Regions from separate parts of the Bradyrhizobium septentrionale genome, predicted to be linked through region 2. Evidence: predicted binding sites of a transcription regulator. Region 2 holds the regulator's gene; each other region holds the start of a gene.
The links. Region 2 encodes PhoB, which activates phosphate uptake and scavenging genes when phosphate is short. Its sites were predicted from a motif close to TGTCATNNANCTGTCAT; they were not measured.

Region 1 (9,588 bases), 4.9 Mb from region 2:
TGACGCGGATGGGACAGCTCGTCTATCTGCCGCGCGACCAGAAGTATCGGATTGGCCCGAGTGCGGTCGCGATGAGCACCACGATGATGAAGGGGCTGCAGCTGCGCAATCTGATCCGGCTGCGGCTGCAGGATGTCGCCGATCAATTGCCGGGTACGGTGGGCTTCGTGATCCCCGACCGCTTTCAAATGGTCTATCTGGAGTTTGCCCGCGCGGCGAACGCGCTCGGCCTGCATGAGGCCACTGGCAGCCGCATCTCGATGGCGACCACCGCCGCCGGCCACGCCTACACGGCCGCGCTCGATCCCGCGATCGGCGACGCGCTGATATCAGAGATGGAAGGCGAGTTGCCTGAGAGCGCCAAGATGCTGACGCCGCGCATCGAGGCCAACCGCCGTCACCTGCAGGAGCACGGCTACGTCGTCGCCTGCGGCCTGTGGAGCCCGCATATCAACGGCGTCGCAGTGCCGCTGTGGTCACCGCAGTATCAGACCTATGTGGTCACCACGATCGGCCTGCTCTCGGCGATGTATGACGAAGAGCGGCTGCACCGCGAGGTCGCACCGCAGATGGTCGAACTCGCCGCCGCACTCGGCAGCCTGCTCGAAGGCGCCGACGGCGACATCTTCAGCAATCGCATCGAACGCAAGTCGCTATCGGTGGCCGCCCATAACAACAACAAAATGATCAAGACGGAGGCAATGAATGAACTGGAAGCCGGAACTCGACGACCTCGCCCGGCGCGAAGCGTTCGCGCGGGAGATGGGAGGCGTTGACAAGGTCAAGCGGCAGCGCGACCAGGGCCGGCTCACCGTCCGCGAGCGCATCGACAAGCTCGTCGACCAGAACAGCTTCCACGAGATCGGCGCCATCTCCGGCATCGCCGAATATGACGAGAGCAACGAACTCAAGCATCTGACGCCGGCAAACTGCGTGTTCGGCCGCGCCAGGGTTGACGGCCGCACCGTGGTGGTGGTCGGCGACGATTTCACCGTGCGCGGCGGCTCGGCCGATGCATCGATCTCCGCCAAGCCGCTGATGGCGGAGGAGATGGCGCATGATTTCCGCCTGCCGATCGTTCGCGTGATCGAAGGTTCCGGCGGCGGCGGCTCGGTGAAGACGATCGAGACCAAGGGCGCCGCCAATCTGCCCGGCGGCGTCGGCGGCACGCGCTGGTACTGGTACACGACCGCCAATCTGGCGCGCGTGCCGGTGGTCGGCCTCGGCCTCGGTTCGGTCGCGGGCCTCGGCGCGGCGCGGCTGGCGGCGACGCATTACTCCATCATGACCAAGAGCTCCGCGATGTTCGTCGCCGGTCCGCCGGTGGTGAAGCGCCTGGGGCAGGATCTGACCAAGCAGGAGCTCGGCGGCGCCGACATCCAGACCCGCGCCGGCGCGATCGATCAGGCCGTCGAGACCGAGGACGAGGCGTTCGACTACGCGCGGCGCTTCCTGTCCTATCTGCCGTCGTCGGTCTACGATTTGCCGCCGACCATTCCCTGCACCGATGATCCGGAACGCGCCGAGGAGGCGCTGCTGAAAGCCGTGCCGCGCAACCGCAGGCAGGTCTACAAGATGCGGCCGATCATCGAGGCCGTCGTCGATACGGGCTCGTTCTTCGAGGTCGCCGCCAATTTCGGCCGGCCTGTCATCACCGGGCTGGCGCGGATCGAGGGAAGGGCGGTGCTGCTGCTCGCCAGCGATCCGTTCCACTATGGCGGCTCGTGGACTGCGGACGCCTGCCAGAAGGTGGTGCGCTGGGTCGACTTCGCCGAGACCTTCCATCTGCCGGTGGTCTATCTGATGGACTGCCCCGGCTTCATGATCGGGCTCGAGGCCGAGAAGTCGGCGACCATCCGGCACGGCGTGCGGGCGATGGCGGCGGTCAACCAGAGCACAGTGCCGTGGTGCACCATCATCATCCGCAACGCCTTCGGCGTTGCCGGCGTCGTGCATCAGCCGGCCAACCGCTTCTCGATGCGCTATGCGTGGCCGTCGGCCTATTGGGGCTCGCTGCCGCTCGAGGGCGGCATCGAGGCCGCCTACCGCGCCGAGATCGACGCGGCCAGCGATCCCGCCGCCAAGCTGCGCGAGATCGAGGATCGCCTCAACAAGCTGCGCTCGCCGTTCCGCTCGGCCGAGAAGTTCTGGGTCGAGGAAGTGATCGATCCGCGCAAGACGCGCTCGCTGCTCTGCGAATTCGCGCGTCTGGCCGAACCGATCCGCACCCCGGGCCCGCCGGGCAACATGTCGACGCGGCCGTAAGCCGCGCCCTTGTCATTGCGAGCGCAGCGAAGCAATCCATCTATCCGCACGCGTTGAAGCATGGATTGCTTCGTCGCTTCGCTCCTCGCAATGACGAGCAAGAGATGCGCCCGTCTACTCGCTCTCCCGATGCACGTCGTGGATCACGATGCCCATGCCGTTCTCCGGCATCTTGATCCATTCGCGATGCTTCAGCGAACGCTTGGTGTCCTCGTGTCCGCTCACCCAGTGCTCGCGCATCGAGGTGCCGGAGAATTCGTGGTCCTTGGCGTCGCCCTCATAGGCCTTCTGCTGATAGATCAGCTGCAGCAGCGTGATCCCGGGCAGCCGGCTGTTCGCCTTCTTGAGCTGGCGCTCTTCATCCGAGAGCTGATCGTCGGGGATTTTTCCCAGCGCGTTGTGCAGGGCGGTGCGCAGATTGTAGGTCTTGCGGTAGACGTCGGTGTTGTAGCGGGTGCGCGACGAATACATGATGTCCTTGTGGCGGGCCATCACGTCCTGGATGTCGCGCGGCAGCACGCCGCGCGCCGAGAACAGGTCGACCTGGAACACCAGCGAGTTGGCGTTGTCTTCCTGGTCGAGCAGGTGCTGCAGCGGCGTGTTGGAGACGATGCCACCGTCCCAGAAATGATCGGTGCCGACCTTCACCATCGGCAGTGCCGGCGGCAACGCGCCGCTCGCCATGATGTGCTCGGGGATGATCTCGTCATGGGCATTGTCGAAATAGATGAAGTTGCCGGACAGCACGTTCACCGCGCCGACCGCAAACCGCATCGTCTTGGAATTGATGCGGTCGGAATCGACCAGCTCGAGCAGCGATTCACGCAGCGGCGTGGTGTCGTAATAGCTGGTGGCGGTGCGCGCGCCGGCCGGGCTGAGCCACGGATTGGTCTGATGCGGGGTGAAGAAGCCAGGTTGCCCGAGCGTCGTCGTCAGCCATGAGCTGGTGAAATTGCGCGCCTTGCGGAAGACGTCACCGTCAGGCGTGTAATGCCAGATCTTGCGGCTGGTGATGCGATCCCAGAACGTGTGCAGCCGCTCCAGCCGCTTCGAGGGCGGATTGCCGGCGATGATCGCCGAGTTGATCGCGCCGATCGAGACGCCGCAGACCCAGTCGGGTTCGATATTGGATTCATGCAGCGCCTGATAGACCCCAGCCTGATAGGCGCCGAGCGCGCCGCCACCCTGCAGCACCAGCGCCACGCGATCGCAGCCTTCCGGGCGCCAGCCGGGCGTCGCGTGCTCGATATCGTCAAAATGAGGGGTTCGCGCGTCCATCTCAGACACTCCAAAAATTCGCGGCGAGAATTCAGGGCGCCGATGACGCCGTGATGACAAACGCCGCGTCCGCCCATGGCGCATCCGCCATGCCTGCCTGCATGGTTAGCATTCGCCTCCACCGTGAGACGCGGGTCATGCGGCTGACGGAAATCCCTCATCTCGCTGTCAATCTCGGCCGTTAGCTTCCGTGCAAATTTTTCAAACAGGGGGTTATTGCGATGCGCAGGGAAGATCTGCTCAAGCTTCCGTCCATGCCGGCCGCCGGTCCGAGCTATCCCGCCGGTCCCTACCGCTTCATCGATCGCGAATTCCTTGTCATCACCTATGAGACCGATCCCGAGCTGATCCGCGCCGGCCTGCCTGAGCCGCTGGAGCCGATCGAGCAGGCGATCGTGCACTACGAATGGATCAAGATGCCCGACAGCTCCGGCTTCGGCAGCTACACCGAGTCCGGCCTCGTGATCCCGGCACGCTTGCATGGCGAAGAGGTCAATTTCGTCTGCCAGATGTATCTCGACGATGATCCGCCGATCGCGGCCGGCCGCGAGATCTGGGGCTTTCCGAAGAAGTACGCCCACCCGAAGCTCGAGATCGTCAAGGACACGCTGACCGGTACGCTGGAATATGCCGGGCAGCTCGTTGCGATGGGCACGATGGGTTACAAGCACGAGAGCATGGCGGGCAATGGCGACGTCACCCGCGCCACGCTGTCGAAGACGCAGATCAATCTGAAGATGATCCCCGGCGTCGACGGCCATCTCGAAATTTGCCAGCTCGTTGCGATCAACCTGACCGACATCGTCGTCAAGGGATCGTGGATCGGGCCGGGCCGGCTGCATCTGGTGCCGCATGTCAACGCGCCGGTCGCGGATTTCCCGGTCAAGCGCGTCGTCGGCGCGCATCATTTCCTCGCCGACCTGACGCTGCCGTTCGGCCGCGTCGTGCACGACTACAACAAGGAAGCCGCCGAGGCGGCGACGCCGACCGGTCTTGCGGCCGAGTAGGGCTGTCGCTGACATAAAACTGTAACGGGCGCGTCCTCCAATATGACGAAGGACGCGCCCGCCCGGTTTTGCGCGTGGGCGGGTTTTTGAACATGTCATTTCGCGCGGTTGCCTGAAATATTCTCTTGGAGAGCGGCCATGCTGGCTGATCCACCTCCTGCTCCTGTCGGCTCGCTGCTGACGCGTGAGGCCGTCCCCGGCCTGGTCTGGGCGTTTCGTCTGCACCACGACGGCCGTGCCGAGGCGCTTCCTATCGACAAGCCGATCGAGCCGAGCCATGACGGACGGGTGTGGCTGCACTTCAACCTGAGCGATGTCCGTACCCGGGCGTGGCTCGCCAACATGCACATCCCGCAGCTCGCGCGGGACCTGCTGCTGTCGAACGACGAATTCCAGCAGATCCACACCATCGACAATTGCGTCTATGGCGTGTTCTCCGATCTGGTGCGCAGCATCGATGCTCCGACCGAGGAGACCGACTTCCTTCGGTTTGCGATGACCGAGCGTCTCCTGATCAGCGGACGCCACCAGGCACTCTGCGCGGTCGACGCGACGCGCCGCGTGCTCGAAAGCGGCTATCGCGTGGAGAGCGTCGCGGCGCTGCTGGAAAAGATCATCCACGAGGTCGCCGACACCATGGACCGCATCGCCGACAAGGTCGGCACCGAGATCGATGCGATCGAGGACCGGGTGGTCGCCGGCGAAACCAATTCCGAGATGCGCGGCACGCTCGGGCGGATGCGCCGGACCTGCGTGCGGCTGCATCGCCAGCTCGCCGGCCTGCGCGTGCTGTTTCACCGGCTCGAGCTGAAGAGCATGGACAATCTCAGCCCGGCGCTGCGGCTGCAGGCCGGCAAGCTGGCACAGCGGCTCGACGGCCTCGACCACGACATCGTCGAACTGCGCGAGCGCAGCCGCCTGCTGGAGGAGGAGCTGCGCTTCAAGCTCGAGGAGGAGAGCAACAAGCATCTGCATGCGCTCTCCGTCGTCACCATGCTGCTGCTGCCGCCGACGCTTGTCACCGGCATCTTCGGCATGAACACCAAGGGATTGCCGCTGACCGACGTCGACAGCGGGTTTCTGGTGGCCGCAGGCCTGCTGATCGGATCGGCGGTGCTGGCCTATCTGCTGATGCGGCGGCTCGGCATCGTCAAATAGCGCGATCGCACCGCGGCATCTCCCATGAGCAGAGCTCTTTCCCGCGCAACACTGGTGGCCGCGGCCCTCGCGCTCTGCACCCCGGCGCATGCGGACGACAAGCCGGTTGCCGATCGGATCGCGGATACGCGCGCTGCGCTGGAGCAGGCCGGCTACCAGTTCAGCATGACCTATATCGGCGAGGCGTTTACCAACACCTCGGGCGGTGTGAGCAACGGTGCGGCCTATACCGGCCGTCTCGATCTCGGCACCACGATCGACCTCGAGAAGGTGATGGGCTGGACCGGCGCGACCTTCCACGCCAACATGTTCCAGATCCATGGCGACGGGCTGTCGCGGGGCTATGTCGGCAATTTGTTTCTGGTGTCCGGCGTCGAGTCGCTGCCGGCGACGCGGCTCTACGAGTTTTGGATCGAGCAGAAGCTCCTGGACGGCAGGCTCGCCGTGCGCGTCGGCCAGCAGGGCTCCGACGTCGAGTTCATCGACAGCCAGTACGACGACATCTTCATCAATTCGGCGTTGGGCTGGCCCGGCATCACCGGCGTCAATCTTCCCACCGGCGGACCCGCGCCGGCGCTTGCCGTGCCCGGGATCCGCATCAAGGCAAGCCTGACCGACCGCCTCACGGCCTATCTGGGGCTGTTTGACGGTTCGGCCGCTCCGCCGCAGGGAACCGCGGACCCGCAACTCCTCAATCCGCACGGGATCCTGTTTCGCGTCAACGATCCGCCCTGGTGGATCGGCCAGCTCAAATACAAGTTCGATATCGGCGAGAGCAAGCTGCCGGCCACGATCACCGGCGGCGGCTGGTATCACATGATGTCGTTCGCCGATCAGCGCTTCGGGGCCGACGGGCTGTCGCTCGCCGATCCCAACAGCTCCGGCGACACGCGGTGGCTGCGGCGGGACAACGGCATCTTCATGGTCTATGAGCAGTTGCTCGCGCGCGCCAAGCCGGACGCGGACAAGGGCGTCGCGTTCTTCATGCGAGCTTCGGTCAGCCCGTCGGACCGCAACCTCATCAGCACCTATGTCGACGGCGGCTTCCTGTTCACCGGCTTCAGCGACAAATATCCGGACGACCGGTTCGGCATCGCCGGGATTTACGGCAGGATTTCCGACGCCGCCCGCGCGCTCGATCGTGATACGCAGATATTCAGCGGCACGGCGTATCCGATCCGCGACTATGAGGCGATCCTCGAGATCACCTACCAGCACGTCGTGAACGCCAATTTCACGATGCAGCCGATGTTTCAATACATCGCCCATCCCGGCGGCGGCGCCGTCGACCCCAATGATCCGACGCAGACGCATCGGATCAAGGACAGCATCGTGTTCGGGATGCGCACCATCCTCTCGTACTGACCGGCGCACAGTCGCGCAGGCGAGGGCCTCAAGCCGCTGCCGGTTTCGGCTCGGCCGCGGGCTTCGGCTGCGGCCGGGCGATCGCCAGCGCGATCAACGCGGCGAACACGCAGAGCGCGCCGGCAATGAAGAACGCCGGCAGATAGCTCTGATAGAGCGTGCGCGACAGGCCGGCGCCGAACGCGGCGGTGCCGGCGCCGAGCTGGTGGCCGGCGAAGATCCAGCCGAGCACCAGATTGGCACGCTCGGCGCCGAAGCGCTGCGCGGTGAGGCGCACCGTCGGCGGCACGGTCGCGATCCAGTCGAGCCCGTAGAACATCGCAAACAGCGACAGTCCGTAGAACGTGAAGTCGGATAACGGCAGGAACAGCAGCGAGAGGCCGCGCAGGCCGTAATACCAGAACAGCAGATAGCGGTTGTCGTAGCGGTCCGACAGCCAGCCCGAGATGATGGTGCCGAAGAAATCGAAGATGCCCATCGCGGCGAGCAGGCTGGCGGCCTGCACCTGCGGGATGCCGTAATCGAGACACATCGGGATCAGGTGGACCTGGACGAGGCCGTTGGTCGATGCGCCGCAGACGAAGAAGGTCGCGAACAGGATCCAGAACACCGACGATTTCGAGGAATCGCGCAGCGTGCCGAGCGCGGCCGCCACGATCGGCGCATTGGCCGGCGGTGGCGCCGGGAGGGGCGCGGTGCCCTGATCGCCGAACGGACGCAGGCCGACATCGCTGGGACGGTCGCGCATCAGCATCAGCACGGCGAAGGCGGCGACGCCGAGCACGACGCAGACCAGCGACAGCGCGATGCGCCAGCCGTAACGCTCGGTCAGCGTCGCGAGCAGCGGCAGGAAGGCGAGCTGCCCGGTCGCAACGCTCGCGGTGAGGATCCCGATCACGAGCCCGCGCCGCGCCACGAACCAGCGCGTGGCGATGGTCGCGCCGAGCACCAGCGCGGTCATGCCGGTGCCGATCCCGATCACGACGCCCCACAACAGCACGAGCTGCCAGACCTGCGTCATGGCGAGCGAGGCCAATAGTCCGGAGACCACGATCAATTGCGCCGCCAGCGTCACGTTGCGCAGGCCGTAGCGGTTCAGCAGCGCGGCGGCGAACGGCGCCATCAGCCCGAACAGGATGAAGCGGATCGACAGCGCCGAGGAGATCTCGGCGGTGGACCAGCCGAACTCCTTCTGCAGCGGCACGATGAAGACGCCGGGCGCGCCGACGGTGCCGGCCGAGATCAGCGCGGCGAGGAAAGTGACGGCGACCATCACCCAACCGTAGTGGATGTTGCGGCGGGCGAGGGCGGAAGCAAGCCAGTTCGAGATCATTGGGCCCCAAATGAAATGCGATGAGGGTTCTGTTCGTGATGCGCAATATGGCACGAGGGAGCTATGTCTAAAATGACATAGTTCCCTCGTTTTCGGACTCGTACCTCAGGTCAGTGCGTGATGCGCTCGATCGCGATCGCGGTGGCTTCGCCGCCGCCGATGCACAAAGCGGCGACGCCGCGCTTCAAATTCTGCGCCTCCAGCGCGTGCAGCAGCGTCACGATCAGCCGCGCGCCGGTGGCGCCGATCGGGTGGCCGAGTGCGCAGGCGCCGCCATTGATGTTCAGCCTGTCGCGCGGGATGCCGAGGTCGCGCTGCGCGGCCATCGCGACCACGGCGAAGGCTTCGTTGATCTCGAACAGATCGACATCGCCGACGCTCCATCCGACCTTGTCGAGCAGCTTTCTGATCGCCGGGATCGGCGCGGTGGTGAACCACTGCGGCTCCTGGCTGTGGGTGGCGTGGCCCTTGATCTCGGCCAGCACCGGTAGCCCGTCGCGGTCGGCAAGCGAGCGCTTCGCCAGGATCAGCGCCGCGGCGCCGTCGGCGTTGGCGGAGGAGGCCGCCGGCGTGATGGTGCCGTTGGCACGGAATGCGGGCTTGAGGCCGGGGATCTTTGCGGGATCGACCTTCAGCGGATGCTCATCATTGGCGATGATGCGGGGGCCGGCCTTCTCCTGCAGCGTGATCGGCGCGATCTCGGCCTTGAAAGCACCGCTCTCGACCGCCTTGCGGGCGCGGCTCAGCGTCTCCATTGCAAAAGCGTCCTGGTCGGCGCGGGTGAACTGATAGGCCTCCGCGGTCGCCTCGCCGAAATCGCCCATCGAGCGGCCGGTCTCGTAGGCGTCCTCGAGCCCGTCCATCATCATGTGGTCGATGATGCGGTCATGGCCGGCGCGATAGCCGCCGCGTGCCTTCTGCAGCAGATACGGCGCGTTGCTCATGCTCTCCATGCCGCCGGACAGCACGATCTCGGCCGAGCCGGCCTTGATGATGTCGTGGCCGAGCATGGTCGCCTTCATGCCGGAGCCGCAGACCTTGTTGACGGTGGTGGCGCCGGTGGCATCGGGCAGTTTTGCGCCGCGCGCGGCCTGGCGGGCGGGGGCCTGGCCCTGGCCCGCGGGCAGCACGTTGCCCATGAACACCTCGTCGATGCGTTCCGGCGCGAGTTTTGCGCGTTCG
Region 2 (9,588 bases):
CAGCACGGACGGATAGCGGTCGACGACGGAGGCGAGCTTCTGCTTGAGCAGCAGCGACATCTTCTGCACGTGCTCGAAGAAGCCGGGCTTCAGCATCACGTCGAGCACGGCATTGGCCGCGGCGACCGCGAGCGGATTGCCGCCGAAGGTCGAGCCGTGCGAACCCGGCGCCATGCCCTCAGCGGCCTTGGCGCTCGCCAGCACCGCGCCGATCGGGAAGCCGCCACCGAGCGCCTTCGCCAGCGACATCACGTCAGGGGTCACGCCGGTGCGCTTGTAGGCGAACAGGTCGCCGGTGCGGCCCATACCGGTCTGCACCTCGTCGAATGCCAGCAGCAGGCCATGCTCGTCGCAGAGCGCGCGCAGCGCCTTGAAGAACGCCTGCGGCGCCGAGCGCACGCCGCCCTCGCCCTGCACCGGCTCGATCAGGATGCCGGCAGTGTGCGGGCCGATCGCTTTCTTGACGGCCTCGATGTCGCCATGCGGCACCTGGTCGAAGCCGTCCATCGGCGGGCCAAAACCCTCGAGATATTTTGGCGAGCCGGTCGCAGCCAGCGTGCCCAGCGTGCGGCCGTGGAAGGCGCCTTCGAAGGTGATGATGCGGTAGCGCTCGGGATGGCCCTTGGAGAAGTGATAATGGCGGACGAGCTTGATCACGCCCTCCATCGCCTCCGCGCCGGAATTGCAGAAGAACACGAAGTCGGCAAAGCTCTGCTCGCACAGCCGGGCGGCCAGCACCTCGCCGTCCGGGCTCTTGAACAGGTTGGACATGTGCCAGAGCTTGGTCGCCTGTTCCTGCAGCGCCTTGACCAGATGCGGATGCGCGTGCCCGAGTGCGTTCACCGCAACGCCCGAGGTGAAGTCGAGATAGCGGTCGCCGTTGGTTGCGATCAGCCAGGCGCCCTCACCGCGCTCGAAGCCGAGATCGACCCTGGCGAAGACGGGGAGCAGATGCGACGAGGCGCTGTTGGTCATGGCGTTCACTGCCGGTTTGAAGCCGACAATTGCCGTGCGCGCCTTGACGCCAGTGCAGCAACGGCCAGCTTCGGAAAACAAAACGGCCGCCTTTGCGGGCGGCACGTGCAGGCATTCTATGCTGCGGCCAGTAGGTGTCAATCGCCAGCAGCCGGCCTTTGCCGGCCTTCCTGCGATGCGGAACGAGCGCAATCCGGAGCATTCCGGTGCGGTGGAAAAGCCTCATTGTAGTGCTTAACTTTGTGGGAACATGTGGACGCACGGCCGCGGACTCTTGCGCCAGAGTCACGCCATATTGTAGCGTTTGGCCTGTCGGGTACGACATCTCGTGCGGCAGTACTGGACCCTCTAAGTAGCCTTCGTGTCACACGTAAACGTTCGGGCGCAAGACCGCGCCCGGCGAGGGCTAAGGGATTCTGGCCGCTGGGATTTTGACCCGGATTTGGCTCGCAGCGTCGCTCCAATGACTGGCCGGCGCCATGCGAAAGGAAGAATGCGATGACTGTATTGACCTGGTCCGACGATCGCGTCGAGCAGCTGAAGAAGCTCTGGGAGTCTGGCCTGTCGGCCAGCCAGATCGCCGCGGAACTTGGCAATGTGACGCGAAACGCCGTGATCGGCAAAGTGCATCGGCTCGGCCTCTCCGGCCGCGCCAAGGCCCCCTCCACGGCCGCGCCGCGGCAGCGCAAGGCCCGCCCCGCCCAGCACATGATGCGGGTGGCGCGTCCGGTCTCGCGCGGCAACACCGCGCTGGCGCACGCCTTCGAGGTCGAGATGGAGCCCGATCCGATCTCCTACGACAACGTTGTGCCGATGAGCCAGCGGCTGTCGCTGCTCGAGCTGAACGAGGCCACCTGCCACTGGCCGGTCGGTGATCCCTCGAGCCCGGAATTCTTCTTCTGCGGCGGCAAGGCGCTCGGCGGCCTGCCCTATTGCGCGCACCACTCGCGCGTCGCCTACCAGCCCGCCGGCGATCGCCGCCGGCCGTCGGCGAAACCGCAGATCAAGTGAGCACTCGGGAAACCGGCGTAGACTTGAAAAACAAATCCCCGCGAAAGCGGGGATTTTTTTGTGGCAGTCTCGACCTGGCTTCGCAACCAATCGGTGCGGACCGTTTCCTAAAATTTTATCGCTGATGGCGAGCCATTCGCAACGTTACAATTGTATCGGTGCTGGATCACACGCAGATCGAGCATCCATCACATGGCAAGCGAACAGACTGACCTGACACAGGCGTCCAGGGACACGCCCGTTAGAGGCGCAGCCAAGATGACGTATCGCGACGAAATCGTGTTCGAGCTTTGGCGAGCACCGCGGGTGCTGCTCTTCGGCTTCCTGGCACCCTTCGGCGCCTTCTTCTTGTGGGCGGTCTATCTCTTCGTTTCTTGTCTCCCCAATAGTTGGACCTATGCGGTCGCGCACCCCGGTGTGGCAATACAATGGTATTTTGCCTCCATCTGGCATTACGCCGTGAGCTGGCTTCCGTTCACGCTGTCTGTCTATTTCTTTCGCCGGCAAGCTATTTGGCTGTGGTACCGGCTCAGCGTCGGTCGCACAGGGATCACGTATGAGGTCACCGAAAGCGGCATCACCAACGATATGGCAAAGGTCCCACCATCCTAATGCCTTGGGCCAACGTCAAATCGCTAGCTCGAACGAACAGATTGCTGTTGCTGCGCTCCGATTATCAGGGCTGGTGGTATCTGCCGTGGCAAGCTTTCGATGCCGCAAGCCAAGAGCAGCTTTGGGCCTATGCGCAGCAACATGTTGCCGGCGCAAGCAAGAGCCCAACAGCTTCGGTTTGACCGATAGCGCGGCGAAGCGAGGTCTACCCGACGCACACCGCCAAACTTTGGGGAGGCGATTGTGGATTTTCGTTTAGCTGCATCCGGGCTTCTGTAACGGGCCTTGGTAAGTCAATCCCTTTTTGCGTGATCCAGTCGCCGGGCACTTGCTTCTGTACGGGATCGGCGCGGTGGCCGTCGCCTGATGGGGTGCATTGAGGAGCCGGCCGGCCAATCTACGGAAGCGTGGTTGTGAGCCACTTCCCGGATGGCGGCCTGACCGGATCCATCGTCCCGGCGAAGGGACCTCGCTCAGGGAGAGCCTGGTGTCGTGGCCCGCCCGGAACCGATTGCTGCTCCTTGCTTAGGTTGCCGAGGCCTTGGCCATCGGGTTGAACGGTTTGGCGTCGGCGAGCATGCGATGCAGGATCACGGCGAGCTTGCGTGCAAGCGCCACCTTGGCCTTGCGCATGCCTGCGCGCCGGGCGATCCGCATCGCCCAGCCCTTCAGCGCCGAGCAGTTCCTGACCGGCTTGGTCAGCATGACATGAGCCGCCTGATAGAGCGCCTCGCGCACGGAGGCATCGCCGATCTTGCTGATGCGGCCGGTATAGTCGGTTTCGCCCGATTGGTACTTCTTCGGGGTGAGGCCAAAATGCGCTCCCGTCGCCTTCGATGACCGGAAGCGCTTCGGGTCGTCGATCGCCGAGGCATAGGTGAGCGCCACGATCGGGCCGACGGACGGTGTCGTCATCAAGAGCTTCGCCTGCGGGTGCGACCTGGCGAGCCTTTGGGTGTGCTTATCCAGGCCATTGAACTCGCGCCGCAGCACGGCGTGGGCTTCGAGCAGTGCCTGGGCCACCACCTCAAGTCCAGGATGGCCCGCTACGAGCTCCCGGATGCGTTCGGCGAACGTGCGCTCGGTGGTCGGGCCGACCTTCAGACCGAAGCCGCGGAGCACGCCGCGCAGGCTGTTCTCGATGTCGCGCAGCTTCGACTGCAGCAGCTTGCGTGCCGTCAGAACCGCCCGCGTCTCCTGCGCTTCGATCGACTTGCAGTGCACCGGCCGGAACCAGCCCAGCCGCATCAGTTGCGCGATCCCGCGGGCATCGTTGCGGTCCGACTTCACCGGCATCGCCTTGAAGGCATCGCGGACGTGCCGCGTCTCCAACAGTTCGACTGCCAGGCCCGCATCCCGCATCGCTGCGTAGAGCCATTGCGACAGCGGACCAGCCTCCAGCCCGATCCGTTCCAGCACCAACCCCAGCGACCGGAACCAGCCGATCAAGGCCTCCGGCTCGCTCGCAACCTTCGCCTCGCGCAAAATCTTACCCGTCCCATCGACAAGGCAGACGCTCGAGCATTCCAAAGACACGTCGATTCCTGCATAGTGGTACATGGTCGTCCCTTAATGATGCTTGGAGCGGGCTTGCCCGACTCCGTTGACACCATCAGTTTGAGGGACGACCGCCTTCCAACCAACAGGCCGCTCGCGAGCGCGCTTCCAAAGCGCGCCGTAGCGAGCGGGCGGCCGGCCCGTTACCCCATCTACGTCTGCATCACCGGTGTCGTCCCGCCGCAGGCCGGGACCCATCATAACCACCGGCGCAGGTGGTCAGGCCGGGCTGCGGCCCCCAGCGCGTTCCAACAATCAAGATTCGTGGTTATGGGTCCCGGCTTTCGCCGGGACGACGCTGTAGTTTATTTGCGGCTCCGCGGCTACGGCTGCGGCTCGGCCTTCGCGAAGCGGTCGTCGAGCGCGTAGCCGGCGCCGCGCACGGTGCGGATCGGATCCTGCTCGCGGCCCGGATTGAGCAGCTTGCGCAGGCGGCCGATATGCACGTCGACGGTGCGCTCATCGATATAGATGTCGCGGCCCCAGACGCTGTCGAGCAGCTGCTCGCGGCTGAACACCCGGCCGGGATGTTCGAGGAAGAATTCGAGCAGGCGATATTCGGTCGGCCCGAGATCGATCGGGCGGCCCGAGCGCGCCACGCGGCGCTTCTCGCGGTCGAGCTCGATGTCGCCATAGGTCAGCACGGTGGCAAGCCGCTCCGGGCTCGCACGGCGCAGCAGGCCCTTCACCCGCGCCAGCAGCTCGGGCACCGAGAACGGCTTGACGATGTAGTCGTCGGCGCCGGTGGCAAGCCCGCGCACGCGCTCACTCTCCTCGCCGCGCGCGGTCAGCATGATGATCGGAAGCTGCTTGGTCTCCGGCCGCGCCCGCAGGCGGCGGCACAGCTCGATGCCGGACAGGCCCGGCAGCATCCAGTCGAGCACAACGAGGTCGGGGATGCGCTCCTTCAGCCTGGTGTCGGCGTCGTCGCCGCGTCCCACCGTTTCGACATCGTAGCCTTCCGCATCGAGGTTGTAGCGCAACAGTGTCGTCAGCGCTTCCTCGTCTTCGACTACCAGAATGCGTGCGCTCATCGGTCTAAGTTCTTTCTCTGTGGTGATCCGTTGCCCAAACGCAAACCGAAACACTCAACCCCTGAGCATATTCCCCGTGGAAACGGTTTGTCGCGACGACAATCCGGTTCCGCCGATGCGGATCATGCCCTAGTTACCCGGCACCGTGGTGGCGAAATTGGTCATATCGCCCTTCGGACGCTTGTCGGTGATCTGCTGGCCCTCGATCATATAGAACACGGTCTCAGCGATATTGGTGGCGTGGTCGCCGATCCGCTCGATGTTCTTGGCGCAGAACATCAGATGGATGCAGAACGAGATGTTGCGCGGATCTTCCATCATGTAGGTCAAGAGCTCGCGGAACAGCGAGGTGCAGATCGCATCGACCTCCTCGTCGCCCTTCCAGACGTTCATCGCCGCCGGCAGATCGTGCGCGGCATAGGCGTCAAGCACCGACTTGACCTGCGACAGCACGAGGTCGGTCATGTGCTCGAGGCCGCGGATCAGCTTCAGCGGCTGGAAATCGCTCTCCAGCGCCGCGACGCGCTTGCCCATGTTCTTGGCGAGGTCACCGATCCGCTCGAGGTCGGTGGCGACCCGCATCGCGCTGACGATCTCGCGCAGGTCGATCGCCATCGGCTGGCGGCGGGCGATCGTCAGCACCGCGCGCTCTTCGATGACGCGCTGCAGATTGTCGATCTCGATGTCGGCGGCGACCACGCGCTTGCCGAGCGCGACGTCGCGCCGGATCAGCGCGTCGACCGACTCGGTGATCATGCGCTCGACGAGGCCGCCCATCTCGGCGACCAGGCGGGTCAACTCCTGCAGGTCGCTGTCGAATGCCTTGGCGGTATGTTCAGAAGCCATCGCTTGTCTCCCTCAATCATGATCCCGGGGATCATGATTTCGTGTCCTCAGTTTCGCATGATCCAATCGGAAAACCGGTGCCCACTTTTCCGGATCATGCGCTAGCCGAACCGGCCGGTGATGTAGTCCTGGGTGCGTCGATCGCTCGGCGAGGTGAAGATCTTGTTGGTGTCGTCGAACTCGATCAGCTCGCCGAGATACATGAAGGCGGTCTTGTCGGAGACGCGCGCCGCCTGCTGCATGTTGTGGGTGACGATCGCGATCGTGTAGTCCTCGGAGAGCTCCTGGATCAGCTCCTCGACCTTGGCGGTCGAGATCGGGTCGAGCGCCGAGCACGGCTCGTCGAACAGGATCACCTCGGGACGCACCGCCACGGTGCGCGCGATGCACAGCCGCTGCTGCTGGCCTCCGGAGAGCGACAGGCCGGAAGCGTTCAGCTTGTCCTTGACCTCGTTCCACAGCGCGCCGCCGCGCAGCGCCTTCTCGACCCGGTCGTCCATCTCGGACTTCGAGATCTTCTCGTAGAGGCGGATGCCGAAGGCGATGTTCTCGTAGATCGTCATCGGGAACGGCGTCGGCTTCTGGAACACCATGCCGACCCGCGCACGCAGCAGATTGAGGTCGAGCTTGGGATCGAGAATGTTGGTCTGGTCCAGCATCAGCTGACCGACCGCGCGCTGGCCCGGATAGAGATCGTACATCCGGTTGAAGATACGCAGCAGGGTCGACTTGCCGCAGCCGGACGGACCGATGAACGCCGTGACGCGGTTGGTGCCGAGCGTCAGGTTGATGTTCTTCAGCGCGTGGTGCTCGCCGTAATAGAAGTTGAGGTTGCGCACCGTGACTTTCGGCGGCGCTTCCGGCAACGGCACCTGGGGAACGTGGCTCGCGGCGGTCGTGGAGACGGAAAGCTCGGTCATTTTGCGGCCCTTTCGGCACCAAGGATGCGCGCGCCGATGTTCAGCGCGAGCACAGTGAATGTGATGAGCAGCGCACCGCTCCACGCCAGCTCTTTCCAGTAGGCGTAGGGGCTCTGCACGAAGTTGTTGATGGTCACCGGCAGGTTGGCCATGGTCTTGGTCAAATCCCAGCTGAAGAACTGGTTCGACAGCGCGGTGAACAGCAGCGGCGCGGTTTCGCCGGCGACGCGGGCGGTCGCCAGCAGCACGCCGGTGATCAGACCGGATCGCGCTGCACGATAAGCGATCCGCTTGATCACCAGCGAACGCGGCAGGCCGAGCGCGGAGGCCGCCTCGCGCAGCGGATTGGGCACCAGCAGCAGCATGTCCTCGGTGGTGCGCAGCACCACCGGGATCACGATCACGGCGAGCGCGAGCGCGCCCGCGATCGCCGAGAAGCCGCGCATCGGCACCACCACCGCACCATAGATGAACAGGCCGATGATGATCGACGGCGCGCTGAGCAGGATGTCGTTGATGAAGCGGATCACCGAGGTGAGCTTGTCGTTCTTGCCGTATTCGGCGAGGTAGGTGCCGGCGAACAGGCCGAGCGGCGCGCCGATGCCAACGCCGATCACGGTCATGATGACCGAACCGACGATGGCGTTGAGCAGACCGCCTTCGGTCGAGCCGGGCGGCGGCGTGTTCTGGGTGAACAGTTGCACGCTGAGGCCGGCGAGGCCGTTGTAGAGCAGCGTGAACAGGATCAGCGCCAGCCAGGTGACGCCGAACAGCGCCGCACCGACGCAGAGTGCGCGGATGACGATGTCGCTGCGGCGGCGGGATTTGTAGATCGGGTTCATGGCGTTACTTCCCCGCCTTCGTTTCAAGCCGCATCAGCATCAATCGCGCGGCGGCGAGCACGAAGAAGGTCAGCACGAACAGCAGCAGGCCGAGCAGGATCAGGCCGGACTGGTGCAGGCCGTCGCTCTCGGCGAATTCGGAGGCGATCGCGGCCGAGATCGTGGTGCCCGGCGCGAAGATCGACGCCGAGATGCGGAACGAGTTGCCGATGATGAAGGTGACCGCCATGGTCTCGCCGAGCGCGCGGCCGAGCGCCAGCATGATGCCGCCGATCACGCCGACCCGGGTGTAGGGGATCACGACGCTGCGGACGACTTCCCAGGTGGTGCAGCCCATGCCGTAGGCGGCCTCTTTCAGCACCGGCGGTACGGTCTTGAACACGTCGACCGAGATCGCGGTGATGAAGGGCAGCACCATGATCGCAAGGATCAGCGCGGCGTTGAACAGGCTGAGATAGGACGGCGGGCCTCCGAACACCGCACCCAAGACGGGCACACCTTCGAAGATCCGGATCATGAACGGCTGGAACGTGTTGGCCAGGAACGGGCCGAGCACGAAGAAGCCCCACATGCCGTAGATGATCGAGGGAATGCCGGCCAGCAGCTCGATGGCGATGCCGATCGGGCGGCGCAGCATTTGCGGGCAGAGCTCGGTGAGGAAGATGGCGATACCGATGCCGACCGGGATCGCGATCATCATCGCGATGACCGAGGTGATCAGCGTGCCATAGATCGGGCCGAGCGCGCCGAGCACCGGCGGATCGGCCGAGGGCGCCCAGCGCTGCGTCCAGAGGAAGGCGAAACCGTATTCCTTCATCGCCGGCCAGGCGCCGACGATCAGCGACAGGATGATGCCGCCGAGGATCAACAGAACCGAAATCGCCGAGATGCGGGTAATCCAATAGAAGGTGAGATCACCCAGCTTGAAGGCGCTGAGGGCCTTGGCGCGATCGTACGGTCCCGCGGCTTCCATCACATCGCTCTGAACAGCCATGTCTGCCACGCCAATCCCCTCTTTACTATGTGAAAGCCACGCAAACCGCTACGCCCCGAAGCGATCTTCACTGACGCATTTAACCGGCGCCGTTCCGGCTTGCGCCTGTTTGGGGCGCGAAACCCGGTCGCCATCCACGTTTCTTGCCGCGTGATGGAGCCCGGGTCTTGATCGTTCGACCTGTGCCGCGCTTGGAAGGCGGCACAGGCCGTGTCCGAAATATCGAACTTAGCTCTTGATGTCCGACGACCAGGTCTTCTCGATCAGCTTGACGACCGAGTCCGGCATCGGGATGTAGTCGAGCTCTTCGGCCGCCTTGTCACCCTTCTCGAAGGCGTACTTGAAGAACTTGAGCGCTTCCTGCGAGGCCGCCTTGTCGGTCGAGTCCTTGTGCATCAGGATGAAGGTCGCCGCGGTGATCGGCCAGGAGGCTTCGCCCGGCTGGTCGGTCAGGATCACGTAGTACCCGGGAGCCTTGGCCCAGTCGGCATTCGACGCAGCGGCCTGGAAGGCGGCGATGGTCGGCTGCACGGTCTTGCCGGCCTTGTTGACCAGCGCGGTGTAGGTCAGCTTGTTCTGCTTGGCATAGGCGTACTCGACATAGCCGATCGCGTTCTTGGTCTGGCCGATGTTGCCGGCAACGCCTTCGTTGCCCTTGGCGCCGACGCCGACCGGCCATTCGACCGCGGTGCCGGAACCGACCTTGGACTTCCAGTCGGCATTCGACTTGGCGAGATAGTCGGTGAAGTTGAAGGTGGTGCCCGAACCGTCCGAACGGCGCACGACGGTGATGGCGT
Region 3 (9,588 bases), 3.4 Mb from region 2:
CATTGCCGGTGAACCTCTCGCCCTCGCCCGCGCTGTGGGAGATCAAGTGCATCGGGTTGATCCTGATCTTCATCTACACTTTCTTCAAATTCGCCTGGGCCTATCGCCTGTTCAACTATGTCGCGATCCTGTTCGGCGCGATGCCGCCGGCCGGCCAGCGCGACACGCCGGAGGCCGAGGCCCATGTGGTCCGCACCACGCGACTGTTCGAGACAGCGGGCCGGCACTTCAACCGCGGCCAACGCGCGTTCTTCTTCGCGCTCGCCTATCTCGGCTGGTTCGTCAGTCCCTGGGTGCTGTTCGTCACCACCGCCGCGGTCGTGATCGTGATCTGGCGCCGGCAGTTCGCCTCGAATGCCTGGCAGGCGATGGGAAGCTGACGGTTTGATCGAGGCGGTGCTGCGCTCCCTCTCACCGTTCTTTACGGGGAGAGGGTTGGGGTGATGGGCTGCTTCCACATCGACGGAGATAGACGCGCTCGCGGAGACTCCCCCTCACCCGGATCGCATCTGCGATGCGATCCGACCTCTCCCCGCACGCGGGGCGAGGTACACTGGAGCCTCGGGCCACTGATCGGTCTACGACGCGAAGTCGCGCGGCGTGAAGTCGAGGTCGAGCACCTTCCATTCGCCGTAGCGATCCTTCGGCAGCATCGCATAGGGCTGGCAGGCCTCCAGCGCATCGGTCGCGCTCTTCAGCAACAGCGGCCCCTTGGCCGATGCGCTGGCCTCGACCAGCAAGGGCGATGAGGCGAGCTTGCCGTCGGGCTTCATGAACACCCTGAGCTTGACCCTGACATCGTCGCCACTGCCCAGCGTCGGCGGCAGCTTCATGCAGTTCCTCAGATGGCGGCGGAATTCGGCCGCTACGCTGGAGCCGACGTCGGCCTTCTCGGTCGCCGCCGCGTCGAAATTGTCCTTGCCGGGCCCGGGGCCGGCCGGCGCGTCGGCGGGCGGCTGCACGGAGATGTCGGGCGGCAGGCCCAGCATGACGTTGTATTTGACCGAGAGATCCGGCTCGGGCTGCACATAGCTGGGCGGTGCCGGCGGAGCCGGTTGCTGCGGCATCGGTGGAGGCGTCGGCGGCGTAGGCGGGACGGCCGCCGCCGTTTGCTGCGGCGACGGGCTGGGCTTGGACGCCGGCGGGCTCGGCTGCTTCTGCGCGGGCTGCGGCGCATTCTGTTGCGGCTGTGGCGCAGGCGCCTGCGCTGATGGCTCCGGCTTGGCGGTGTCGATCGGCTTGTCGAGCGACGGCAATTGCAATTCGGGCGTCGGCGACGGGCTCGGCACCGGTTCGGGCTCGGTCTTGACCTCGGACTTGGCAACCTCCTGCGGCGTCACGATCTCGACCGGCACCGTGTCAGCGGCGACGGGATCGAACTGATGGACCTCCGAATAAAGGAAAATCAGCGCGAGCAGCATCAGGTGCACGAACACCGACGCCATCAGATCCGCGTTTGGCCGAAACTTCATCCCACTCGATCACGTCGTGATGTCTCCCCGGCAGCTACAATAGCGGCCGGGAACCGCCTGCCTCAATCCCAATTCGGTCCAAAAAACCGCAATCGGACGGCGGGCAATAGCATGATCCGGATCATTGCCCAGCCATTTTCCGGAAGATCGTGCTCAGGCAAGCAGCCGTGGGCCAATCATCTGGCGTCGGGGCGCCCCGTCGCCGAAATCTCGCGCATGTCTTCATCCGACAATTCGAAATCGAAGATGTCGATGTTTTCCTGGAGCCGCTCGAGCTTCGAGGTGCGCGGGATCGCGGACACGTTCTGTTGCAGCAGCCAGCGCAGGCAGACCTGGGCGGCGGTCTTGCGATAGCGGTCGCCGATCCGCCCCAGCGCCCGGTCGCCCTTGACCCGCCCCTTCGCGATCGGGCTGTAGGCGACGAAGCCCATGCCATGGCGCGCGCAGGCTGAGATCACGTCGGTCTGGTCGAGATAGGGATGGTACTCGGACTGGTCGCAGGCGAGCGGCTCGGGGCACGCCGCCACCGCCTCCTCGATCAGCGCCACGCTGAAGTTCGACACGCCGATATGCCGCGCCAGGCCCGCCTGCTTGACCCGCGCCAGCGCACCGAGCGTCTCGGCCAGCGGCACGTGCGGATTGGGCCAGTGCAGCAGCAGCAGGTCGACCTCGGTCAGGCGCAGTCGCGCCAGGCTCTCCTTGGCGGAGCGCTCGAGATCCTTTGCCATGAAATGCGTGGTCCAGACCTTGGTGGTCACGAACACATCGTCGCGCTTGACGCCGGACGCGCGCAGTCCCTCGCCCACCTCGCGCTCATTGTCATAGATCTGGGCGGTGTCGATGTGGCGATAACCGAGCCGCAGCGCCTGCTCGACGATGCGCGCGCACACCCGCCCGCGCAATTCCCACGTGCCGAGCCCGATCGCGGGGATCCTGGCGCCGTTGCCTTCGACAACATTCATGCGGCCATTATGCGCGCATGACGAGGACCTGCCAACTCACCTATCGGGTCCGCAGGCGGTCGCGGCGGCCTACCGCTCCACCTGGTAGCCGTCGGTCAACGTCTTCAGGAAGGCGATGATGTCGGCTTCATCCTGCGCCGTCATCGCAGGCGTGTCGCCCAGATGGCGCTCGAACGGCGGATCGCTGACGTCCACATTGCCGTGATATTTCTCCGGCAGGTCGTCGTATTTGTGCACCGTGCCATCGGCGCTGCGCGGAAACACCTTCTCCGGATTGGTATCGCGGAAATTATAGAAATCCATCACCTGCTCGAGGCTGCTAAACACGCCGTTGTGGAAGAACGCGCGGCGCCGTGCGGTGTTGCGCAAGGTCGGCGTCAGAAACATCCCGCAATACTGCGTCTGCTCGGCGACGTCGGTGCGCTGCGGACCGCAGACCCCGAGATCGAAATAACTGGCATCGGCGTTGCCGGCGAGCGCGGCATTGCGCGGCGCGCCGAGCGCCTCATACTGATGGTCGGTGAACAGCGGCGGCAGGCCGTCACGGGTCGGCGCCGAGGTATGGCAGCCGGCGCAATTGGCCTTTTCCGGATCGTTGAACAATTGCAGGCCGCGTAGCTCGGTCTCACTCAGCCGCGCTTTGCCCTCCAGCCAGTAGTCGAACTTGCTGGTGTAGGGATGGAAGCTCACCTCCTCCACCTGATAGCGCGCCACCGCGAACATCGCCTCCGCGACCAGGAGCCGCCTGTTGTCGAAGATGCCGGCGCCGAACAGCTCGACGAAGCGCTTCGCGTAGGATTCCCGGCGCAGCTTGTCGGCCACGATGTCGAGGCTGCCGCCATCCATCTCATTGGGGTCGAGCAGCGGCATGATCGCCTGATCCTGCAGCGTGTCGGCACGGCCGTCCCAGAACAGGCCGCCCTGCGGCACGATGTTCGCTGCCGACGCGGCGGCCGCGGTCGCGGTCTTCTTGGCGCGCGCGGCCTGCTGGCCGATTGCCGCCATCTGCGCGAGGTCGACGACGTTGTCGTCCTCGTCCTTCTCGGGGCCGATGCTGAAATTCGGGTGGCGTTCGAGACAGGTCAGCGACGGAACGGCGCGCGCGCCCTGCCGCTGCAGCGTGCGGCCGCCGAGCATCACCGGGCCGTCGTTGGGCGGGCCGTAGGCGTGGTCGGGGCTGTGGCAGGAGGCGCAGGACAGCGCGCCCGACGAAGACAGCGACGCGTCGTAGAATATCTCGCGGCCGAGCTGCGCCATCGAAGAAAGCGGCGCGACGGGCGGACGCCTGAGCTGCACCGGGTTCGGATTTGTCCCCGGGAGTCCTTGGGTCTCGACTGCCGCAACGGCGCCGGCCATGGAGAGCAGGCCAGCGCCGAGAAGCCATAGAGTGCGGCCGTTCATATCAGGTCCAGTGTCGTTAGAGCGCTTTCGCGCGAACTGGGGACCAGTTCGCGCGAGTAAAACGCATCAAGACCATAAGCAGAGCTTCGGTTCTGACTGGATCAGAACCGAAGAGCTTTAGTGATGATGGTGGTCGTCGGGCGGGCTGACGATCACCGTGCCGGCCGTCGGATCGAGGAACAGCGTGTCCTGCCGGTACTCGTGGTCCTGGCCGTGGCCGCGATCGAAGTCGAACATGTCAGCGATCGACTCGACGCTGTCGTCGAACGCGCCGCCGCCAAGACGCTGGCCGTGCAGCCAGTTGTCTTCGATGAAGCGAACCACGGAGGCCTGCGAGATGCGGGTGTGGCTGACGAAGTTCCTCTTGGCGAAGGGCGAGATCACCAGGAACGGAACGCGGGTGCCCGGACCGCAGCGGCCGTTCACCGGCTTGCCGTCGAGGCCGTTCGGCTGCGTCTGCTTGCCGATACCGCGGCCGCACTGGCCGGGACCGTTGACCTGATCGGCGGTCGGATCATACGAGGCGCTGACCGGCGCAAGGTACTGGTGGTCGTACCAGCCGTCGGAGTCGTCATAGGTGATGACGACAGCGGTCTCGCCCCACTCCTTCTGCTTCTGCAGGAAGTTGATCAGCTCGACATTGCCGGCCTGCTCGTCGAGCGGATCGGAGTTGCCGGGATGACCGTCCTGATAGGCCGGCATCTTGATGTAGGAGACGGCCGGGAAGTTGCCGGCTTTCACCGAGGCGTAGAAGTCGTCGAGATCGTAGGCGTGATTGGCCGGATCGATCGTCTTGCTGCCGGGAACGTAGGTGTGGCCCACAGCGTTCACCGAGCTCGGCCGCGCATGGGTCGGGTTGGCGGTCGACTTGTAGTACTGGAACCAGGCGTGGTGCGGGATGTAGTCCACGATGGTGCCGTTGACGTTGCTCGAGAAGGTGCTGCGGCCGCAATTGGTGGTGCCGTTGGTGTTCTTGAGCGTCAGGTCGAAGCCGCCCATGAAGCTGCCCCAGCTGATCTGCTCGGCGTTGAGCAGGTCGCCGATGTTCTTGCTGGTCATCAAGACCTGGCTGGTCGTGCTCGAGCAGGAGTCGTAGGCCGGATCGGTGTCGCCGATCAGCGTCAGACCGCCCTGGCCATCGGCGATCGACGATGACTTGCCGACGATGTTCTGCGCACCGTTGGTCTGGCCGGAGACCACCTCGAGCGCGCCGGGGGTCGACGGACCAAAGGTGTCGGTCCAGCCATTGTCGCTCATCGCGAAGTTCTGCGCGTAGTTCCAGAACGCGGTGACGGTGTTGCCGTCGAAATAGCCCATCACCTGCCCGTTGGTGCCGAAGGCGCCGACGCCGCCGGCGGTGCCGCGCCCGGTGAATTCCGGAAACAGGTCTTCCTTGCCGTTGTCGACCGCCTGCTGCTCGGGCGTGTAGGAGTGGTTCTGCGACCTGGTGTTGGCCTGGGTGCGGTCGAGACGGAACGGATTGGTCGCGCCGGTGCCGTTGGCCGGATTGAGGTTCGGGTTGTTGGTCAGCAGATTGGCGCTGGCGAGGTTGTTCACCTTCGGCGTATGCGGCTTGGCAACGAACGGAATCGAGCCGGTCGGGTTCGCCGCATTCGGATATGTCGCGAAATAATGATCGAACGAGCGGTTCTCGTTGAAGATGACCACGAGATGCTTGATCGGCGTTGCGGTGTGAATGTCGTGCGGATGACGATGATCGCGGTCGTGATCATCCTGCGCCGCCGGCGCGCTGCTCGCGATCGCCGCGGCGACCACACAGAATCCGACCGTTGAAAGGAATTTCGCCTTCACTTCTTGCCCCATTTTTTAAGGATTTATGACGTCGACGTGCGACACATTAGCCAGCGCGCGTAACAGCTCTGTGTCGGTTTTGCGATTGCCGCATCATCGCGACATAAATCGTCGCGCGTTCGATTCACGCGGCGGTTGCAGCGCGCGCGAATGGATATGGAATCGATGTCATTGAAGCGATCGCAGTGTCGATGACGCCGCTAGACACGATCGTCAGATCAATTCATTTGAACTACTTGATATCGTCATATCCGTAGAATTCTGGATTTGCCAGAATTTGATTGACCAGCGACTCCGCCTGACTCTCCAGGTCAAGCTGCGTCAAAATCTCGATCATCTTCGATCGATCGGCCGCATGGACTGCCTTGTCCCATTCTGCCAGCCGCCCGGAAACGACGATCCGTTCGTTCAATGTCATGCCAGCGTATGGTGATTGCATATTCTTCCGGCTCCGTGGACGCGACTCGTCGACAGTCATGGAGGGGCAACGCCCGTTATCCGCGTTCTCTCAGTTTCTTTTCATACTCCGCCAATATGACTTCGAGCGGGGGGATACTTCCAAAGAAGTCGACTTCGCCAGTCACCTTGTTGACGAACACGGGGCCGTTGCCGGCCAAACGATGCATAAAGATGCCTGTCTCAAGAAACTTCTTAGACTGGTAAAAGAAAATCCATCCGAAGGGCCTCTCGATAGTTGAGCTCTCCACGACGACGTACTGAACATCGTCAGACGATCTCAGCTCCAACTGTTTCCAAACGAGTTCGAGCGCTTCTGATTTTCGGAGCATGTCTTTGCTCATGGGGCATTCACGCGGAGCGGTGATGTGCAGACGCTGCTCCAATCACGAGGCGCAAATCAGAAACATCGCGCTAAACATCGGGAATGGGACCCTCGGCTTTCAACGCAGCTTGAACGGCCGGACGGCGACCGATGCGCGCGTGGTGCGCGAGGACCTTCGGGTACTGTGAAAGATCAAAGCCGACGCGAGGCGCCCAGTTCGTGACGGCGAAGGAGTTCGCGTCCGCGATCGTGAAGTCCCTCCCCATCAGATACTCATGATCCGCAAGGTGCCGATCGAGGTGAGTGTAGCGCGCTCTAAGGCGGTCCCGAAACACCTCTTTGGATTGCTCCGATAGCCCCTTGTGGAAAATGGGTCCAAAGGCGCCCTTGTGCATCTCGCTCGAAAAGAAGTTGAGCCACGCCTGCAGCTTGGAGCGCTCGATCGTGCCGTTGGGCGGAGCCAGTCGTTTGGAAGGGACCTGATCGGCGATGTATTGAACGATCGCGGCCCCTTCGGTGAGCAAGGTTCCGTCGTCGAGCAGCAGAGCCGGCACGTAGCCCAGCGGATTCACCGTTCGATAATCGCCGCCACCTTCGATGGCTTTGGTGTGCTCGTCGATCTTGATGGCAGTGAACGCCAACCCGGCCTCAAGAAAAACGATGTGCGGTAGTAGAGACAATGTACCGGGCGCGCAGAATAGCTTCATGGCGAGCTTCTACCAGGTGGATCACAGGCGCGGTCATTGACCGTAGCACGCCACGGGTATCAAGTCAGTGCTTGGAGGTCCGCTCTTGCCGCTGTCGGGTGTTGAGCGGACATCAGTCGACCAACCGCTATAAGTACGCGGCCTACTCCTTCATCCCCGTGACCGAAGCGCTCACCGCTCGGGGATCCCAGCGCACGTCAACTGTCGAACGGGGCAGCGTGAATGATGTCACAGACGTTCGGAATCTCGAGACCATGCACGAGCCGCCGGCCAATGTCGGCCAAGCCGGTACCAATTGCGGTATGCGGCTTCTTTCTGGCGACTTCGGCCAATGCTTCCGTGAACGCGGCCTTCATTCCGATCCGCGGGTAGAGAGCCAAGGTATCGTCGATCAGGGACGGCGTGATTTCCTCTATTCGAAGTCCCATGACATCGACGTGAGCGCCGAAATGGACAAGCGCGACTTCGGCCTGCCTGCGGTCGGCGATGTCGGCGACCGAGTGGAGCGCGATTGCATCCCAAACGATTTCAGCCTTCGAGGTCGGGTAATCGTTCGCAAGCAGGAATCGGCTGGCGGCATCGGCGCCATCGACTTCGAACCGCCTGTCAGCGGCATGCGATGGTGAAAGGCCCAGATCATGGAGCAACGAGGCGATGTATACGAGCTCGCGATCGTATTTCATCTCCCTCTTCCTGCCGATAAACTCGGCAAACCACCAGGTCCGGTGGACGTGGTTGAGCAGCACCTTGGAATGGGCCTGCTCCGCGAGCGCCGCGGCCTTGCGGGCGAGATCCGAATTCGGAGCAACAAGCCCTCCGATGCTGACAGCCTCACTCATGCATTCTCCTCAGAATTCAAGGCCCACGATTCATCGGTCGAGTTCAAAGCCCCTTTTGTGCTTAAAGCCCGGGTGGCGGGGTGATGTAGCCGGGCACCTCGGCCGCCAGCGTACCCTTCAGCATTGCTGTCCCCCTGTCGGCCATGACCTCACTCTTGCCGGCCGCAAGAGCGTCATAGGTCTGACGCACCACGTCCTCCGGACTGGCCTTTGCCACGTCAATGCCGCTGGTCAGGTCGGTATCCACGAAGCCGACATGCAAGCCGAGAACCTGCACGTCCTGCTCCCGCAGGTGGAAGCGAAGCTGGTTAGTGAAGCTCCATGCCGCCGCCTTCGACGCGGCATAAGGGGTTAGATAGGGCCGCGGGAGCCACACGATGTCGGAGAGCACGTTGATGATGGCGGCGTGTGGCTTGGTCAGCAATATCCGCTCGAAGGCCTGCGTGACGCGCACGACACCATAGTAGTTGGTCTCGAACATCCGGATTGATTGTGCTTCGACGTCCGATGCCAGAGGCCCGTCAATCAAGGCGGCGATACCGGCGTTGTTGACCAACAGGGAAGTATCCGCGGCCAGTTCGGCGGCTGCTGATATCGACGCCTTGTCCGTGACATCGACCCTGACCGGGACAACACCGGATTCCTCGAACCCGCCCGTGTTGCGCATGCCGGCGTATATCTTCTTCGCCCCACGGCGGCGTGCCTCTCGCGCAAAGGCCAGGCCAAGACCGCGGTTGGCACCAGTGATGAAGACGGTTGCGTTTGCGACGTCCATGACAAACCACCTTTCCAGAGCCGCCTGCCCGTGCCGGGTGATCCCAGCCGCCAGCCTGAGCGCACTCAGTTCAGGGAGTATGGCTTCAGATCCTAGCCCGACGTGAGCAGGAGTTGCGCCACCTCGGCCGGCCTGTCGATCATCAGCCAGTGGCCAGCGTCGACCGGCTTTACTGCGCTCTGCGGATAGGTCGCGGCGATCGCAGCCGCCGTAACAGAGGTCAAATAGGGATCCATGACGCCCCAGATCAGGTTGACCTTTTTGGTGAACCGACGGACGTCGGGGAGGCGTGACGTATTGTAGGCCACACTCTCGCGCACCTGAGCGGTCATTTGCGCAAAGGCCGGGCCGGCCCCGCCGGCAAAGTTGCCATCGACGATCGGTCGCACGATGCCGTCAAAGCGCGCCCTCAATTCCGGGGGCATGTTGACCTGAAAATGCTTGTCCTGAAACGTGATCAGCCAGCTCATTTGATCAGGACTGCTCAGAAATGCCCGGGCAAGCTCCCTGAGCCAGGGGTCGCCAAACACTTCGATGATTTCGGGCAGCCGCCATGTTGGTGAGTCCGAATAATAGCAGTTCAGCAGGCAGAGCCAGGCAACGCGATCAGGATGGTCAAGGGCGTAATTGGCAGCGCACGGACCGCCGGAGTCGTGACCGACCGGAACGAACTGGTCGATCTTCAGTGCATCGACGACAGCGGCGACGTCGCCGACCTGCTGCTTGAACGTGTACTGATAGCCTTCCGCTGCGATCTTCTCCGACTGACCGAATCCAAGGAAGTCGAACACCACGACCCGCCGGCCGGCGCGCGTCAAATACGGCACCAGATAATCGTA

Region 1: a site for PhoB is predicted at 3,586-3,602, ahead of HAP48_RS34650 (acetoacetate decarboxylase). Genes of this name have one in related genera too.
Region 3: a site for PhoB is predicted at 5,662-5,678, ahead of HAP48_RS42175 (phospholipase C). Genes of this name have one in related genera too.

What each region holds. Positions count from the first base shown of each region.
Region 1 covers NZ_CP088285.1:6,954,518-6,964,105, forward strand. Annotated here, with positions in the region: gene HAP48_RS34635 (IclR family transcriptional regulator) at 1-776, shown strand, start outside; gene HAP48_RS34640 (acyl-CoA carboxylase subunit beta) at 706-2,265, shown strand; gene HAP48_RS34645 (patatin-like phospholipase family protein) at 2,380-3,543, opposite strand; gene HAP48_RS34650 (acetoacetate decarboxylase) at 3,765-4,550, shown strand; gene HAP48_RS34655 (transporter) at 4,689-5,708, shown strand; gene HAP48_RS34660 (carbohydrate porin) at 5,733-7,073, shown strand; gene HAP48_RS34665 (MFS transporter) at 7,102-8,406, opposite strand; gene HAP48_RS34670 (acetyl-CoA C-acyltransferase) at 8,517-9,588, opposite strand, start outside.
Region 2 covers NZ_CP088285.1:2,085,854-2,095,441, forward strand. Annotated here, with positions in the region: gene HAP48_RS11805 (aspartate aminotransferase family protein) at 1-975, opposite strand, end outside; gene HAP48_RS11810 (GcrA family cell cycle regulator) at 1,474-1,986, shown strand; gene HAP48_RS11815 (hypothetical protein) at 2,245-2,598, shown strand; gene HAP48_RS11820 (hypothetical protein) at 2,640-2,780, shown strand; gene HAP48_RS11825 (IS110 family RNA-guided transposase) at 3,124-4,158, opposite strand; gene phoB (phosphate regulon transcriptional regulator PhoB) at 4,479-5,189, opposite strand; gene phoU (phosphate signaling complex protein PhoU) at 5,319-6,035, opposite strand; gene pstB (phosphate ABC transporter ATP-binding protein PstB) at 6,137-6,955, opposite strand; gene pstA (phosphate ABC transporter permease PstA) at 6,952-7,797, opposite strand; gene pstC (phosphate ABC transporter permease subunit PstC) at 7,802-8,791, opposite strand; gene pstS (phosphate ABC transporter substrate-binding protein PstS) at 9,020-9,588, opposite strand, start outside.
Region 3 covers NZ_CP088285.1:8,436,827-8,446,414, forward strand. Annotated here, with positions in the region: gene HAP48_RS42155 (DUF599 domain-containing protein) at 1-380, shown strand, start outside; gene HAP48_RS42160 (hypothetical protein) at 579-1,472, opposite strand; gene HAP48_RS42165 (aldo/keto reductase) at 1,649-2,434, opposite strand; gene HAP48_RS42170 (cytochrome-c peroxidase) at 2,504-3,835, opposite strand; gene HAP48_RS42175 (phospholipase C) at 3,953-5,647, opposite strand; gene HAP48_RS42180 (hypothetical protein) at 5,880-6,125, opposite strand; gene HAP48_RS42185 (YrhB domain-containing protein) at 6,142-6,447, opposite strand; gene gstA (glutathione transferase GstA) at 6,518-7,135, opposite strand; gene HAP48_RS42195 (HD domain-containing protein) at 7,333-7,974, opposite strand; gene HAP48_RS42200 (SDR family NAD(P)-dependent oxidoreductase) at 8,036-8,749, opposite strand; gene HAP48_RS42205 (alpha/beta fold hydrolase) at 8,842-9,588, opposite strand, start outside.